2 regions of the Corynebacterium comes genome follow, and region 2 is predicted to be linked to the other one. Evidence: predicted binding sites of a transcription regulator. Region 2 holds the regulator's gene; the other holds the start of a gene.
The links. Region 2 encodes LexA, which represses DNA repair genes until DNA is damaged. Its sites were predicted from a motif close to CGAACANNTGTTCG; they were not measured.
Positions count from the first base shown of each region.

Region 1 (3,591 bases), 820 kb from region 2:
GTACTGCTCGATACCGCGGGGCAGATTGGTGAGCCCGCCGTCACCGAACAGCGCCCAGGTGGTGTCCGCGACACGCTCGATGAGGTAACGGTCGTGAGAGATGACGACGAGGGTGCCCGGCCAGGAATCGAGGAGGGATTCCAGCTCCTGGAGGGTGTCGATGTCGAGGTCGTTGGTCGGCTCGTCGAGAAGCAGCACGTTCGGCTCGGCCATGAGCACGCGGGTGAGCTGCAGGCGGCGGCGCTCGCCGCCGGAGAGATCACCGACCGGAGTGCGCTGACGTTTGGAGGAGAAGCCGAGGCGCTCGGCGAGCTGGGAGGCGGAGAGCTGCTTCTTACCCAGCTGGACGTAGGAGGCGACGTCTTCGACGGCCTCGAGAAGCCGCATCTTCGGGTCGAGATCCTCGAGTTCCTGGCGCAGCCAGCCCAGACGCACCGTCTGCCCCTGAATGCGCTTACCCGCAGCAAGCGGATGTTCGCCGGCGAGGGTGCGCAGAAGGGTGGTCTTTCCGGAGCCGTTGACGCCGACGAGGCCGATGCGTTCACCCGGGGCGAGGCGCCAGGTCAGGTGATCGACGAGCATACGCCCGTCGGGGGCCTCCACGCGGACGTCCTCGAGCTCGATGACGACCTTGCCCTGCCGCTGACGGGAGAACGCCGTGAGCTCCACCGAATCACGCGGGGAGGGAACATTGGCGATCAACGCCTCGGCCGCCTCGATGCGGTAGCGGGGCTTGGAGGTTCGTGCGGGTGCACCGCGGCGCAGCCAGGCCAGCTCCTTGCGGGCGAGGTTCTGACGGCGCTGCTCGATGGCGTCGGCCTGCCGCGTACGTTCCGCGCGGGCGAAGATCCAGTCGTTGTAGCCGCCCTCGTAGATGTCGACGACGCCGTCGTGCACCTCCCAGGTCGTGGTGGCGATCGTGTCCAGGAACCACCGGTCGTGGGTGACCACGACGATGGCGATTCTACGGCTGATCAGATGCTCCGCCAGCCACTGCACTCCCTCGACGTCGAGGTGGTTGGTCGGCTCATCGAGGACGACGAGGTTCAGGTCGCGCACCAGGGCCGCGGCGAGGTTCACCCGGCGGCGCTCACCGCCGGAGAGGCCGCCCACCTTCGTGTCGAGGCCGAGGCCCGCCACGCCCAGACCGCCGAGAACCTCGCGGACGAGGGCGTTGGACGCCCATTCGAAGGTCTGCAGGCCCAGCGGCGCGAGGACCACGTCAGCGATGGTGTCCTCATCTTCGAGGTCTGCCCGCTGCGTGACCACCGCCATCCGCAGTTCGGAGGTGTGGGACACGCGACCGGAGTCAGGTTCCTCGATGCCGGTGAGGACCTCCAGGAGGGTGGTCTTGCCTCCGCCGTTGAGCCCGACGACGCCGATGCGATCGCCGGTCTGGACGCCGATGCTCACGCCGTCGAGCAGGGTCTTGAGACCCCAGGACTTGGTGACATTCTCGAGATTGATCAGATTCGCCATATTAAGTCCACATTCTATGCCCCCGGCGGCGCAGGACGTTAACTTCCGGACCAGGTCCGGAAACGACCGGGCCCCGACTTCCGGCAGGAGGCCTGCGAGAGGGGCGCGAAAAGTGCGCAATGGCGCACTGCACACCGCCCTGACCTGCCCATTCCCGGGAGAAGGGGTCATGTCGGAGGCTCGTGTTACGGTGCGCTTGATCGAACGCCAATTCGACACATCGGGGAACCATGACGCTCGCCGCCCTCAACACTCTGACCGACCAGTCCGACACCGACCTCACCGCCACGATCACCGACGCCCACCGCCAGCTCACCCACCACAAGGCCCGCTTCATCCTCGCGCTCACCGAGTTCCACGACCGTGAACTCGCCCGCGCACACGGCGCACCCACCACGGCCGCGTGGCTGCAACTCACGCATGGCGTTGCCCGGCGGACCGCCTACGAATACCTCGGTGTCGGTGCCCGACTGAAGAATTTTCCACTGCTTGCGCAGACGTTTCTCGCCGCCGCCTTCTCCTACTCCATCGTCCGCCTCCTGCTCCGTTACATGACCCCGGAGAACCAGGAGGAGCTCATCGAGTTGGCGCGCACCCACCCTTTCGCCGAACTGGTCCTCCTGTTGGCCGGCCGGGATCAGCCGGACTCCCGCCCGACCGCCAACAGGATCTCCGTGGTCACTGATCCCGAAACCGGTGAGGTCCGGATCTGGGGACGACTCGACCCCGAGCGCGGCGCCGAGTTCATGGCGGCGCTGAAGATATCGGAGCTGGCCAACCTCATCGACATCGACGGCGTGGACGAAGAGGTCCTGGAAGACCCGGCGGCCGTCGAGAAGCTCATCGAACGGGCCCGCACACCAGAGGATGAGAAGTCGGAGGAAACGGACAGGGAGCCCCGCACATCGCGTTTCGGGGGGCCGCTGGCACCCACCCTTTTCACCGCCTTCATGGGGCTGATCCACATGGTGCGCAGCCACCCGCTGAGCCGCGTGCGTGCCCCGGGGGCGGAGGTCAACGTCCTGTTCACCCAGGACAACCGCGCCTTCATTCCGGGCCATCATGGCGGTCAGACCGGCCAGCTGATGCGCACCATCCTCAACGGTTCCGTGCGCTACCACCTGCTGTCTCGATCCGGGCTCACGCTCAAGGTCACCAGAGCGACCCGCCTCGCCTCGGAAGCACAGGTCAAGGCCCTGCTCAACGTCTGGCGGTTCCAGTGCGCCGGCCCCGGTTGCGACCACACACGATTTCTGGAGTTTCACCACATCGTCCCATGGGCGGAGGGTGGCGCCACGGAACTGGCCAACCTGATACCTCTGTGTTCCGGCTGCCACGCACTGGTCAGCGCAGGGATCATGACGGTGCACATTGACTCCGACCCCAGATTCCTCCGGTTCCGGTTGCCGGGCGGGGCGTCCTACACTTCGGAGAACCGAGGGCCGGCGGTGACCGATCAGGCGATGGGCCAGTGGGGCGACCGGTACTTCGACGGGCCCGTCCCCCGGGGCGATGAACATCGGCTTCAGGTGTGGGAGCACCCGGACAGCTTCGATGAGCCGCTGGAAGGAGAGGCCTAGGAGTGCGCAACGGCGCACTCAGTCGACGAGGTGCGCGCCTCTGGTCGGGCCGTACGCGGTGGTGCCGGAATAGGCGCGACCGTCGGCGAGCAGGTCGTCGAGGACGTCGCGGGCGTGGAGCTCTGAGCTGCACAGAAAGGCCGCCGTGGGGCCCGAACCGGACACGATCGCGGCGAGCGCCCCCGCCTGCCTGCCCGCTTCCAGGGTGCGGCCGATATCGCGGCGCAACGTGATCGCGGGGACCTGCAGATCGTTGGCCAGTGTGCCCGCAAGTTGCTGCGGATCGCCGGTCATCAGGGCCCGGGCCAACTCCCCGGTGTGCAGGGACGGGCCGATGACCGCTCCACCTCCGCGGAGCTCATCAATTTCGTGGAAAACCGTCGGCGTGGACAGCCCCTCCCTGAAGAATACGAGCGCCCAGTGATAGGTGCCGCGGGACAGCATCGGGGTCAGCTGTTCGCCACGGCCGGTGCCGAGCATGGTGCCGCCACGCAACGTGAAGGGCACGTCCGATCCCAGCTCGGCGGCCAAC
Region 1 is NZ_CP046453.1:794,158-797,748, reverse strand. Features, by position in the region: gene CETAM_RS03925 (ABC-F family ATP-binding cassette domain-containing protein) at 1-1,479, opposite strand, end outside; gene CETAM_RS03920 (HNH endonuclease signature motif containing protein) at 1,710-3,059, shown strand; gene CETAM_RS03915 (4-(cytidine 5'-diphospho)-2-C-methyl-D-erythritol kinase) at 3,078-3,591, opposite strand, start outside.
Region 1: the regulator LexA is predicted to act here: its motif matches at 1,681-1,694, upstream of CETAM_RS03920 (HNH endonuclease signature motif containing protein).

Region 2 (3,591 bases):
CGCCAGGCTGCCGAAAGGTCGGGAGAAGACCCGCGAGGTCAAGGACATCCGCTGGATGATCGAGGAACTTCGGGTGAGCCTGTTCGCCCAGCGCCTGGGCACCGCGCGGCCGATCTCCCTGCGCCGTATCCAGAAGGCCGTGGACAAGCTCCGCTAGGCCCCGGGCCAGCCCTCGAGGGACTCGGCCGCCGCTTCTTCCTCCCGAGCCCGGCGGCGCATGAGCCGGATCTCCGACTCGAAGTCCTCGGCCGACTCGAAGGACTTGTACACGGACGCGAAGCGCAGGTAGGCGACCTCATCAAGAGCGCGTAGCGGTTCGAGGATGGCAAGTCCGATGTCGTTCGCATTCACCTGGGAGCCACCCTGAGAACGAACCCTCTCCTCCACTTCCTGCGCGAGACGCTTGAGCGCATCATCGGAGACATCGCGGCCCTGGCAGGCGCGGCGGACACCCAGGACAACCTTGTCGCGACTGAACGGCTCCGTGACGCCGTTGCGCTTGATCACCAGGAGAACGGCCTTCTCAATCGTGGTGAAACGTCCGTTGCATTTGGTGCACTCACGCCGGCGACGGATGGCGGCTCCGGCGTCGATAATGCGCGAGTCAATGACACGGGAGTGATCGTGATGGCAGAACGGGCAGTACACAGCGTGTCTCCAGTGCCTTTCTGGGAGGAAACCGGTGGACCGGATGGTGGCACCGATCCTACTCCCCGGGAAGATTTCCCCTAACGCGCCTCGTCGCTCGACTGCGTCTGGTTGCCCGCGGGATACACCGTAGATCCGGTTACGCCTTCATCCCCGGCACCCCGGAAGGAGGCACTGACCACCACCAGACCGAAAAGTGCGCCGAGCAGATACGTCAGGCCGGTCTCCCGCCAGCGGCTGGAATGTCCCTCACCTGCGTCCCGCGGCAGAGGATCGGCGCCAGGTAGGCCCTGTGTTCGATTTGCGGGCACCAGAGTTCGAACACCCCGGCCACAGGAAGGGGACCTGTGGAAGCTCGACGGCTCCCACACAGCGGCCGGGCGGACGGAGTCATGTACGGAAGTATGGACGCTGCCACCTGGGCATGGACGATGCAGGAAGGTGATCACGGCGAAGTCCTTTCGTTGTCTGCTGTGAGGATATCGAGACTGGTCAACACCCTCGAACAGTGCTACCGTTCAGGTGTTCTAACTAGCTGATGTGTTCGATTAAAGCACCCGTTCGAAATTTTGTCCACAGAACCCGCACATCAGTCGAACATCCGTACCAGATCGTGCTAAACATGTAACAGGTGAATGGCATGCGGACGACACGCCATTCGAACAACGACCACCGGAACGCCGCTGAGCCGCCCCGACGATTCGATACGGCACGCACCGCCACCACCCCAGGAACGAGAAGGACGATGACCCGCAAGAGCGCCCCCGCCAAACTGACCCCCTCCGGCAAGCCGGACCCCTCCACACTTTCCGATCGTCAGCGACGGATTCTTGAGGTCATCCGGGATGCCGTCGTGCTGCGGGGCTATCCGCCGAGCATCCGGGAGATCGGTGACGCAGCGGGACTGCAGTCCACCTCCTCGGTCGCGTACCAGCTGAATCAGCTGGAGAAGAAGGGTTTTCTCCGTCGCGACCCGAACAAGCCGCGTGCGGTGGACGTGCGTACCCTGACGTCGACCGACACCGCCAAGAAGCCTGGGCGGCGCGTCGTGGCCAAGACTTCGACGGCCCCGGAGGATGCCAGCGCCGCGAACTTCATTCCGGTGCTCGGCCGCATCGCCGCAGGTTCACCGATTCTCGCCGAGCAGGAGGTCGAGGACTACTATCCGCTGCCGGCCGACCTGGTGGGTGACGGTGAGCTGTTCATGCTGCAGATCGTGGGTGAGTCGATGAAGAACGCCGGCATTCTCGACGGCGACTGGGTCGTCATCCGTTCCCAGCCGGTCGCGGAGAAGGGCGAGTTCGTCGCCGCCCTGATCGACGGAGAGGCGACTGCGAAGGAGTTCCACAAGGATTCCACCGGGGTCTGGCTGCTGCCGCACAACGAGGATTTCTCCCCGATCCCCGGCGACAAGGCGGAAATCATGGGGAAGATCGTCTCCGTGTTCCGGAAGCTCTAGAGACGTTCGCCCCGCCCAGTCAGACAATTGACGGCACAGAATTCCACATCAACCCACGGGAACGGGCCCGGTTTGATGACAGGCCCGGCCGACCGCCTTTCGCTTGATGTCCTCCGGTTCGCACCTATTTGTACTGGCTAATCCCCATTCTCTTCCCTGCGGCCTTTTATTTTGGAACAATGGCGGAAACAGACATCCATTTTTGTCCGATTCCGTCCGTGAGGCGACAGAGGAGAACCCATGTACGCAGAGGAGCGTCGCAGACAGATCGCCTCCCTCACCGCTGTTGAGGGTCGGGTCAACGTCACCGAGCTGGCGAACCGGTTTGATGTCACAGCGGAGACCATTCGTCGGGATCTCGCCGTGCTCGACAGGGAGGGCGTGGTGCACCGGGTTCACGGTGGCGCCGTGGCCAGCCAGACTTTTCAGACGGCAGAGTTCTCCCTCGACGCGCGTTTCCGTTCCGCCCCCACCGCCAAATCAGCCATCGCGCGGGCGGCACTGCGCTATCTTCCGGAGCCCCGCGGCGGGCTCTTCCTGGACTCGGGTTCCACCATCGGCACGCTGGCGGAGCTCATCGCCGAGCAGCCGAACGCCGAACAGTGGTCCATCGTGACCAACAGCCTGCCGATCTCCCTGAACCTGGCCAACAAGGGGCTCCGGGAGGTTCAGCTTCTCGGAGGTTCGGTGCGCGCCATCACGCAGGCGGTCGTGGGTGACACCGCCCTTCGCACCCTGGCGCTCATGCGGGCGGACGTCGCGTTCATCGGCACCAACGCACTCACCCTCGATCACGGGCTTTCCACGGCGGACTCCCAGGAGGCTGCGATCAAATCCGCCATGGTGACCAACGCCCACAAGGTGGTTGTCCTCTGCGACTCCACCAAGCTGGGCACCGACTACCTGGTCAGTTTCGCCGGCATCGACGACATTGACGTGGTTATCACCGATTCCGCGGCCCCCGAGTCCTTCCTGTCGGCACTGCGGGAGCGCGAGATCGAGGTTGTGATCGCGGGCGACTGACCCCGCGTCTCTCCGGGAGCAGGTCAGCCCAGGAGCATCTGACGGGCGACTTCGCGTGCGGCGGCAGCCCCGGAGGTGTCGAGAACAGCCTCGGCGACTTCCCGGCAGGTGGCCAGATCCACGGAGGACAGCTGGGCACCGACCCCGGCCAGGGCGGTCGATGCCGCAGACAGCGAGGTCACGCCCAGACCTGTGAGCACGCACGCGAGCAGCGGATCAGCGGCGGCCTCGCCGCAGACACCGACGGGGGTTCCCGTATCCTCCCCGACCCGACAGGTTTCCTTCACCAGTCGCAACACCGCCGGTTGCCAAGGATCCGTCAGGTACGCCAGCTGGGGGGACAGACGATCGGCGGCCATCGTGTACTGGGTGAGGTCATTGGTACCGATGGAGACGAAGTCCAGGTGCGGCATGAGTTTGTCGGACATCAACGCGGCCGCAGGGACCTCGATCATCGCGCC
Region 2 is NZ_CP046453.1:1,609,779-1,613,369, forward strand. Features, by position in the region: gene hrpA (ATP-dependent RNA helicase HrpA) at 1-157, shown strand, start outside; gene nrdR (transcriptional regulator NrdR) at 154-648, opposite strand; gene lexA (transcriptional repressor LexA) at 1,394-2,107, shown strand; gene CETAM_RS07765 (DeoR/GlpR family DNA-binding transcription regulator) at 2,348-3,130, shown strand; gene ptsP (phosphoenolpyruvate--protein phosphotransferase) at 3,154-3,591, opposite strand, start outside.